3 regions of the Thalassotalea sp. PLHSN55 genome follow, and region 2 is predicted to be linked to each of the others. Evidence: riboswitches for the same ligand, from Rfam matches in the RefSeq annotation. Region 2 holds a riboswitch; each other region holds the start of a gene.

Region 1 (3,280 bases), on a different contig from region 2:
TATTCCAGAAAATTTGATCGCTGAAATAAAACGCAAAAGCACCCGTGGTTTAACACTCGTTTCAAACAACTGTGGTGTTGATGATTTTGGTTTAGGCGTATTACTACCTGATCGCCAAATCAAAAAAATTATCGCGTCATACGTTGGCGAAAACGCTGAATTTGAACGTCAAATGATGAGCGGCGAATTAGAAGTAGAACTCACCCCTCAAGGCACATTAGCTGAAAAAATGCGTGCTGGCGGTGCTGGCATTCCCGCTTTTTATACTGCCACAGGTTACGGAACGCCGGTTGCTGAAGGTAAAGAAGAGCGCGAATTTAATGGCAGGCAGTATATTTTAGAGCCCGCAATTACTGGTGACTTTGCCATAGTAAAAGCGTGGAAAGCCGATAGATACGGAAACTTAGTTTATCGAAAAACCGCTCGAAATTTTAACCCATTGGCAGCAACCGCGGGAAAAATTACCGTCGTTGAAGTTGAAGAAATTGTTGAAGTGGGTGATTTAGACCCGGACGAGATCCACACACCCGGTATCTATGTTAATCGTCTTATTCAAGGCAGTTTCGAAAAACGCATCGAACAACGCACTACCCAACCATCAGCTGAACAATCTGCATAAGGAGTACCACATGGCTTTATCTCGCGAACAAATTGCAAAACGTGTTGCCCAAGAACTGCAAGACGGCTATTACGTAAACCTTGGCATTGGTATTCCAACGTTAGTCGCTAATTATGTACCTAAAGGCATGGAAGTGATGTTGCAGTCTGAAAATGGTTTACTTGGCATGGGCCAATTTCCAACAGAAGACGAAATCGACGCTGATCTTATCAATGCAGGCAAACAAACTGTCACTATGGCAAAAGGCGCTTCTATTTTTGACTCAGCAGAGTCATTTGCGATGATCCGTGGCGGACATGTCGACTTAACGGTACTAGGCGCATTTGAAGTTGATATTAGCGGTAACATTGCTTCTTACATGATCCCAGGTAAATTAATTAAAGGCATGGGCGGTGCAATGGATTTAGTTGCAGGGGCTGACAATATTATAGTGACCATGACCCATGCTTCAAAACATGGTCAATCTAAATTGCTTAAAACATGTTCCCTACCTTTAACAGGCAAAGGTTGTATAAAACGCGTTTTAACCGATTTAGCCTTTATTGAAATCAAAGACAATAAGTTTCATTTATTGGAACGGGCACCTGGCGTAAGTGTTGAAGAAATACAAAAACTAACCGAAGGTGAATTGGTGATCCCTGAACTTGTTCCAGAGATGAATGTTTGATTTACAAAACATTAACAATTGTTTTTTAATTTAATAAGTTAACACGCCCTGTAGCTAGAATTCCTACAGGATTTGTTAAAAAACAGGCGAGATACTTATACAGCTAACCTTTTGATTTTTATAGCTATAAACACAAAATACCATACGAGACGCATATAATTGTTACAGATTATTGCATTTCAACTACAAATTGGTAATACTAAAGGTGACAAAGAAAAGGCAAGGCACGCGAAAACGTGCTACGCAAAACCACCGGCCTACAGGTTTCTAGGAAACCCATGGCAGCGGAGTTACCGAGTTAATAGGTACATCCAGTGGTTTTTTCTTTTATTAACTAATTTAAAAATATTTAAGGTTATTAAAATGAAAAAATTATTACTAGTTTCAACCATGACTGCTTTAACATTAACGTCTGTTGTATCAGCTCCTCAGGCATCGGCTGCAAACATCGCTCAAAGCGTTTGTGAATACGTAGCTGCTGACGATAAGAAACGCATGCGTTCTTTTTTAAAGACGAACAAATTAAAAATTCGTAGTATCTTCGACGGTATACAGTGTAATGGGAAAAACTTGTTAGAATTCGCTGCTACTAAAGGTTCAGTTAAAACGGGTTCTTTGATGATTAGTAAATTACCAAAGAAAGTTGTTTCAGAGAACTTGGCACTTATTCAGAACGGATCGCAACCATTGATAGACGCCGCTAACAAACGCGTTAGCAGCTAAACATTATTAAAAGGTAGACGTTACAAGTAATGTTTTCATTTTAATAATTCTCTGTCATTTAAAAAAGCCAACTTATGTTGGCTTTTTTTTTATGCTAAATTTTTGCAGGTATAGTCATTCCAAATTGGTATTAGTAATTAAACTCTTCTTTTTAATTACCTATTGATTAGTAAAATAAAAAATATCGAAAATTCTCATTTTAAACTTCAACTCTACCTAGCAAGCTAGCCAAAAACTGATTAAACTCAAAGAAGAACATTAGGTTTTTTAATAAACTCAATTTTAAAAATAAATTCACGGACATTTATCTGTTTCAATAATACCGCCATTTGGTTTCACTATATTAAATCAGCATCTTAGGTAATAAACTATCGCTTATGTCGACTAAAAGAAACTACAAAGACAGTCAAAATGCCCTAGTACTTACTGGCGGCGGCGCTCGAGCTTCTTACCAAGTTGGTGTGCTTTCAGCCATCGCCAAGTTTGTACCAAGGAACCACGGTATTCCATTCCCTATTATTTGTGGCACGTCTGCTGGCGCTATTAATACCACGGCATTAGCCTGTTATGCATCGTGCTTTCATTTAGGCGTGAAAAAGCTAGAGTGGGTTTGGAAAAACCTCGATACCAATAAAATTTATCATAGTAATGCTAACAATGTTTTTGGTCATATTTTTAGCGGTATGTTGGCAAGTTTCCAAGCAGACTACGCCAATAAAAAATCACGCAGTTTATTAAACAATGCGCCACTTCGAGACCTACTCAATAAGGTTATCGATTTTAATCGTATTGACAATAATATATTACGCGGTTACTTATCAGCGGTATCTGTTACAGCATCAAGCTATAGCAGCGGTGACTCAATTAGTTTCTATCAGTCAGAAGCCAACATTGCCCCTTGGTTTAGAGCAAAACGTCGAGGACAGCCTAGTCAAATAAATAGCGAGCACTTAATGGCGTCTTCTGCCATTCCACTGGTTTTTCCTTCAGTTAAAATTGGGCAAGAACACTTTGGTGATGGTTCAATACATCAGCTTTCGCCGCTAAGCCCAGCAATTCATTTAGGCGCAAAGAATTTATTAGTGGTCGGTGTAGAGCAGCCGAAAGAGCCGATTCATGCTAAAGAGAATAATCCGCATCCGCCAACGACATCAACAATAGCGGGTCATTTATTAGATACGATTTTTTCTGATACCTTGCAAAGTGATTTAGAACGCATGGAACGTATTAACCAAACCGTGGCGTTAATCCCGCCTGAAAAAAGGCAATCG
Region 2 (3,280 bases):
TTCGCGCTCTTGTAAAACTCGCAATAATTTCGTTTGTAACACCAGTGGCATTTCTGAAATTTCGTCGAGCAATAAAGTGCCACCGTTAGCCAATTCAAATTTACCCACTTGACTAGCGGTTGCGCCAGTAAAGGCACCTTTGCTATGACCAAATAATACCGCTTCGATCATATTTTCAGGAATAGCGGCACAATTAATGGCAACAAAAGGCCCATTGCGACGCGGTGAATTATCATGAATATATTGCGCTAAGCATTCTTTACCTGTGCCTGACTCGCCGCTGATCAAAACGGTCGCATCGGTTTGTGCTGCGCGATGGGCCAGTTGGATCACTTGGCGAGAATTGGCGGAACAAGCGACAATATTGGCCAATGGTTTACGTAAACATATCGCTTGATCCATCGCTGCCAATAATTGCTGTTCAGTAAAAGGTTTTAGTAAATAATCGGCGGCGCCTAAACGAATAGCATCACCCGCTAATTGGCATTGCTGGCTTTCGACCATCACCAAAATAATGCTTTGCGGATATTGACGCGCAAAACATTTGACAAAATCGAGTAACGTCATGCCCGCAAGACTAGCTGAAACAAGCACCACGGTTGGCGCTAACGTTGACGCCATATCAAAGGCACTTTCGGCGGAAAAACAGCGATGCACAACAACATTATTTGCCGTCATTATCTGGTCATTGGCACGAGTAACGCTAGGCGATTCAACAATAAGTAGCGAAACCGCATCTGATGTCTTTTGACGGCTATGAGTGATTGGTGAAGTCACGATCAGCTGCCCTTGTTCAAAATGATGCGCAAATTCACGCGTCTGTTTTTTTCGCGCTGCGCTGCATCGGCATTATTGTTAACTGGGTATCTATCGCCGTGGGAGCGCACTTCAATAATGGCTGGGTCAACACCTGCTTCTAATAAATAAGCGTATACATCATCAGCTCGTAATTGGGATAAACGTAAATTCTCGCTGGCATGGCCGGAACTATCAGCATGGCCGTCAACCAATATTCGGCTAACCTTAGGCTCAAGTTCAATGAAGCGAACAATATCTGTAAGTTGTTGTTGTTGCTGTTGATTTAACAATAATTCATTGACCGCAAAATAGAAGTTACGGTCACGTACTTGGTCATACGACAGTGGCGACAGCTCACTTAAACATTGAAAGTACTGCTGAAAATTTTCACCGCGCTGCACTGTTGGCAAGACCAGCTGCACCAGAGTTTCGTGGCTGTTATTGGGCTGATAATTAAGTTGAATTCGCCCCCAGTTACCGCGTTGTAGTTGCTGCAATAACTGCTCGACATTATTTTGTTGTGAGACAGAATACCAAGTTGGTTGAGGAAGTTGCTTTTGGCTCCACGGCGCCGGAGAAAACCCAACAGCCACTTGGTCAATAGCTTGGCTATAAAGCACTGAATCAAATACTATTTCCATAGCATAACCGGCATTTTTAATTAAACTAACTTCACCAAAATCACTAACATTTGTCGTTAATTTACAAGAAAATGAACTGCCCTGTTGCTGCCACGTGACTTGGTCTAGTGGCGTCATTAATGGCATTGCCTGACTAAATACTGAAAAAAATACTAACGTAGTCGTCGTTAATTTCCTGATGTTGAAAAAAGCAGTTTTCAAAAGCAGTCCTCTCATTGGTGATTACCAACATCTACTAAAACCCGCGAGATATAAGGCTTATGGGCATTCAAACCCATAAGCCATTACCAGCAAGTGACGCATTCATTTTGCAACTTCATGATCAACAAAGACTCACTAAGCCAGTGACGCAGCGACATAACGTCAGCTTAAAAAGCTAATAGCGACCAAAAAGTTACAAAAATGAAATAAAACAAGAAAAAAAGCGCAGTAAAAAATGAGATAGGAGATACCAGGGCAGATCACCCCCGTGAAGTGCAGTGAGTGTGAACTCAAGCACAATTAACCTTGGTAACCCCACTATCTGGCGTTCAGACTGGTGGCTTTGCGTCCTGACCTCACGATCAGTTTGCCTTTAACTTGTTGCAGCGGATTTAACATCAAATTACATTAAATAACAATAGTTCTCACTTGGCAGTGCCGTAGTTTAATTACAAAAACTCCCCTTTCGCTTCAAGATAACTTCACGACATTTATCGCGGATAATTCGCTGCGATAAGTGTTTGCTGAAACTTTCCTACATCAAAAAAAGAGATTACAAATCTGTAACATTTTACTTTTTAGCTATGCTTATTTTTTGTTGAACATTTAAGCAACTTTATCAATGCGCCGATTTACACCAAGAATGTTTGTAAGCCCGTATAAAACTTGTTGCTTTTGAAAGATTACTAGGTTTAAACTAATAAGCAATTACCCCCAAAAAATACAAAAGTGAGCCAAGAAAGCTCAAAATACTTAGTCATTTCCCTCAGTATTTTAGTTTCTATTTGTATCGGTCGCTTTATTTGTTATTAGCATTTTTTATCTGCGCAACGCCTCAACGCAAGCCAACAGCTTAGTGAGTTAATGTCGCAAATAACGTATTTTTTGGAGAAGTTGTCATGTCCACCTTCAAACGTTCGCCTAGTCAATCGAAGATTTATAGTGCGGACGCCAGTAAAAACATTCAAGCTTATGATTTGTTTGGTGAAAAGCGCCAACAGCTTGAACATTTAGCAAGCCTTAACCGCCAGCAAAAAGCCATTTTAAAAGGCGTCGCATTTGAGTGCATTCGTATTTTCAATGATCACGATTGTAAGCTTGAGCTCAGTAAATTTAGCGAGCAAGAACTGGTCACTGACATCGACCTATCAACAGATACTCAAGAACAATCAGAACAACAAAACAGTACTAACAACAATAAGTTGATTTGGATTCAAGCGAGTAACCAATTAAAACAAAAGGTTTTTTTAGCGGTTAGCTATTCCACACTGTACAGTTTAACCGAGCTCTATTTGGGCGGTCAGCAATCCAATGTCGTTAAACACACGCCAGTGAGTGACATTAGCGAGTCAGAATTACGCTTGCTCGAACGCATACTTTTCATTCACTTAAACGCGTTAGATAATTGCTTTACCATGACCAATGCATGGCAAACACGCATTATCGACCCGCCAAAGGCAATGCCTGCGCAACTGAGTACTTGCGCCTGCTTTAGCGTCGCGGAATTTCAGGCGCTGTGGCAACTTTGGTTACCGCATGATCTGGTCACTATTCCCGCAAAAATTACCGCAAAATTAGCCGAACCCGTCAATCTTTCTGAAAAACTCGCCACCGCTGCGCAATGTATTCCAACAAAGCTG
Region 3 (3,280 bases), on a different contig from region 2:
AAACATTAATGAAAGACTTACTGCTTACACTTGATGATAAATCGTTACTTTAAGTTTTACTTATCATTTCTATTATTACTGGTTTTGTGATTAGGGGAGGTTATGGAAAAAATACTCATTAGTAGCTGCTTTTTAGGCGCACGAGTACGCTATAACGCCGAGCTAAAGCCATTATTGCACCCGCTTATCGACAAGTGGCAAAAAGAAGGGCGCTTTGTCGCTATTTGCCCTGAAGTGAGCGGTGGTTTGCCAACGCCGCGTGCTCCGGCAGAAATGCAGCCACAAAGCCAATTAATTTTCACCAACAAAGGTGAAGATGTAACTGCTTATTTTAATCAAGGCGCACAATTAGCCTTGGACCTTTGTCGTCAGCATCATATTCGTTTTGCGCTGTTAAAAGAAAGTAGCCCGTCGTGTGGAAGTGGTAAAATTTATGATGGTAGCTTTAGCCAAAAAAAAATTGCGGGTCAGGGCGTCACGAGTGCTTTGTTACTTAAACATGGTATTGAAGTTTTTTCTGAGGAAACTATAGAAGAGTTATCTCGGCAGTTATCTAAACAGGCACTCGATTAAATCATTATTGGTTATCTGAAGATGGCATCTCGAGCAGTTTGCGCGCTTTTTTAATGAGGTTATTGGCTTCTTGATTTGTGCTAAATTGACCAACGCCAACAGAGACATCCAACTTAGGTAATCTAATACCAGACTTACTGCTAACAAATCGTAATTTTTCTACGCCATGGCTAATCTTCATTGCAACTTCTTGGGCGATATCAGTATTTAAATCAGGTAATAAAATTAGAAACTCATCTCCTCCTGATCTTACCGGCAAACCACTGTCATCGACATAACTACTGACTTTTTCTGCTACTTTAGCAAGTAAAACATCACTGATCAGCGGACCAAACCGTTGCGTAAATTGAGAGAAGTGATCAATATTGACCACGATAGCCGCCACCTGTTTATTTTCATCTTGTGCTGTCCAAGCCTCAAGGTGCTTCGATAAGGCTTTACGGTTATAAAAATGAGTGAGTGGATCGAGGAATATTTCTTTACGCGACTCTTCAAGTTCAGCTTTTAATTTACTGGTTAAGCTTTGTGAGTTTTTGAGTTGCTTCTGCAGAATAAGTTGCTGTTGTTTGAGTTTGTTTGATGCTTTTTTCAGTGACAATATTGCCGTTGCTACCACTTTTTTATCATGTGATTGAAAGTGCCCAATATTATTGTCTAAGGTATCAACAAAATAATTTAGGGTATTGGCAGAGTGCTTATTATTAAATTCCACTGCAGAAAGCACTTCTTCAACATCATCAATAATTTCATCTCTAAAATTTGATTGGCCAAGAATATGTTGGCGATAAAATTCTTCAACAGTGAAACTGTCGAGCTCTTTGCCGGTAGATAAGTATTGATCGATGCTTTTGTTGAGAGGCTTGTTTCTATTGCTAGTGTATTCGTAACTTAAGGTGTAGTTAATCGGAGAAGCAGGTAAATTCCAACTCCGCAATAGTTGTACAGATAAGGCCAAAGTTTTTTCGGCTTCTTGAATAGAATCATGATACTTCATTGATCCAATTATTCACCTTACGTTTTTTATTAGTTTTATCTTTCCATTCTCTAGTAAAAAAAATAAAACTACCAGTAAAAAATCGATTAAAAGTACAAAAATATTGACGAAATGTCGATAAATTGAGATTCAGTGAGAAATAGAAGAACTAACAGAGAAAGGCAAGGGAGGCCGCAAAGTGTACCGTGGAAAGCAGATAGCAAAAAAGCTAAAAAAGATAAGCCCCCACTATATCTAAATTTGGCAGTTCCGCTGTCGTAGGTTTCCCCTTAGACCGGTAACTTTGCGTCTCTGGCTTTCACCAGATTTGCCCTTGTCGAGCTTTAGAAGCTCTAAAATCATTATAGGGAGAAATACTTTGATGTAAAGTAAAATTTATAATTGTTCAAGTTGATATAATTTTTATCGAAATTCGGTTACTATTTTTCACTGGTATTTCAAAGGCATTCAAGTATTGGGAGGGTAAAATGAAGCGTATAATTTTTATGGTTTTAATAGCTGCTTTGTTTTGCTCAGTTTCCACTTGGGCACGAGTTACTTCAGCTAATACCAATGCTGACAATATTGCTGGGATTATTGAGCAAGTTGAAAAATATTATCAACTGGATAAAGAGCTAGTGCCCTATGATGAAGTACTTACTCTTTCAACCAAGGTATTGCCCGAACGACAACTTTTCACCACCGACACCATTGCTAAAACCTACTTCTTGTTAGCCGATGCCGCGACAAGAAAAGCTGATATTGCTAAAGCATTTCAATTTGCGACGTATGGCCTTGAGCTAGTCAATATTGACCACCTACTTCGGCTGAAATTTTTACAGAAATTGATGGAAGGCTATTATGTTAATGGCCAGTTTAAAAAAACATTAGATGTGAGTAGTCAAACCGCGGCTTTAGCAAAAAAACCAGAGCATATTCAATATTTACTGGTTGCTTTAGGCTACAGAGCTATGGCCAATGCCTTATTGGGCGATCGGGAAAATGCAAATAAGGATATAGATACCGTAACTGAGCTAATGCAGATTAATGACTTTAATGAAGATACCGATCTGTTGGCGGTATTGTCGTTAGCTTATTTTCATTTGGATCAGTTTGAAGCTGTAGTCGACATGCAAAGCCAACTCATTGGCATAAAGCTTAATAAGGCCAATAAATACAACATAGACCAGAATTACTTCACTTTGGCCAGAGCTTATGAAGCGTTAGGGCGTTTTGACGACGCTTACAATGCTTTTTGGAATGCGCAAAAAATTGCAGAAGAAAAGTCTGCTGTTGTCTTGCTCGGCTATATTGAATTAGGGCTTGGGAAAATGTTGATAAACCAAGAAAAATATCAACAAGCTTATGAAAGCCTTATTAAAGCTGAGCAATATTTTATTGGCCAGAATCAACGTAAGCCACACTTAAGTGTATTAATGTATTTAGCAAAAGTTAGCCAACTATTGGGGCGTGTTGAAGATAATCATGCGTTTTTAATTAAAGCCGAACAACTTGCTCAAGATATTGATGTAACTAAAGCACAAATACAGTTGTATCAACAATTACATGACTTTTATAAGGCTCAAAGCAACTATAAAAAAGCGCTGGCTTTACTCAACCAATATCATCAACTTTATTTGCGTTTTAACGTTAATGAGCCAGCCGATTCTGTTACTCAGCACGCTTTTACAGTAAATGAAGAAAAGCAAGTATTGGCCAGCCGTTTAGTTACTG

The links. A riboswitch is a leader RNA that binds a small molecule or an ion and turns the genes downstream of it on or off. The one in region 2 is predicted to bind cyclic di-GMP.
Region 1: it holds a riboswitch for cyclic di-GMP, as region 2 does, so the genes downstream of both, ACRRSQ_RS08635 (DUF3718 domain-containing protein) here and ACRRSQ_RS08255 (OmpA family protein) in region 2, are expected to answer to the same signal.
Region 3: it holds a riboswitch for cyclic di-GMP, as region 2 does, so the genes downstream of both, ACRRSQ_RS16800 (GGDEF domain-containing protein) here and ACRRSQ_RS08255 (OmpA family protein) in region 2, are expected to answer to the same signal.

What each region holds. Positions count from the first base shown of each region.
Region 1 is NZ_JBPDIH010000004.1:15,569-18,848, forward strand. Features, by position in the region: gene ACRRSQ_RS08625 (CoA transferase subunit A) at 1-619, shown strand, start outside; gene ACRRSQ_RS08630 (3-oxoacid CoA-transferase subunit B) at 630-1,286, shown strand; cyclic di-GMP riboswitch class I at 1,495-1,584, shown strand; gene ACRRSQ_RS08635 (DUF3718 domain-containing protein) at 1,650-2,009, shown strand; gene ACRRSQ_RS08640 (patatin-like phospholipase family protein) at 2,387-3,280, shown strand, end outside.
Region 2 is NZ_JBPDIH010000003.1:565,101-568,380, forward strand. Features, by position in the region: gene ACRRSQ_RS08250 (sigma-54-dependent transcriptional regulator) at 1-777, opposite strand, end outside; gene ACRRSQ_RS08255 (OmpA family protein) at 780-1,640, opposite strand; cyclic di-GMP riboswitch class I at 1,946-2,022, opposite strand; gene ACRRSQ_RS08260 (FliM/FliN family flagellar motor C-terminal domain-containing protein) at 2,540-3,280, shown strand, end outside.
Region 3 is NZ_JBPDIH010000009.1:69,668-72,947, forward strand. Features, by position in the region: gene ACRRSQ_RS16790 (DUF3630 family protein) at 1-53, shown strand, start outside; gene ACRRSQ_RS16795 (DUF523 domain-containing protein) at 103-573, shown strand; gene ACRRSQ_RS16800 (GGDEF domain-containing protein) at 578-1,567, opposite strand; cyclic di-GMP riboswitch class I at 1,807-1,889, opposite strand; gene ACRRSQ_RS16805 (hypothetical protein) at 2,035-3,280, shown strand, end outside.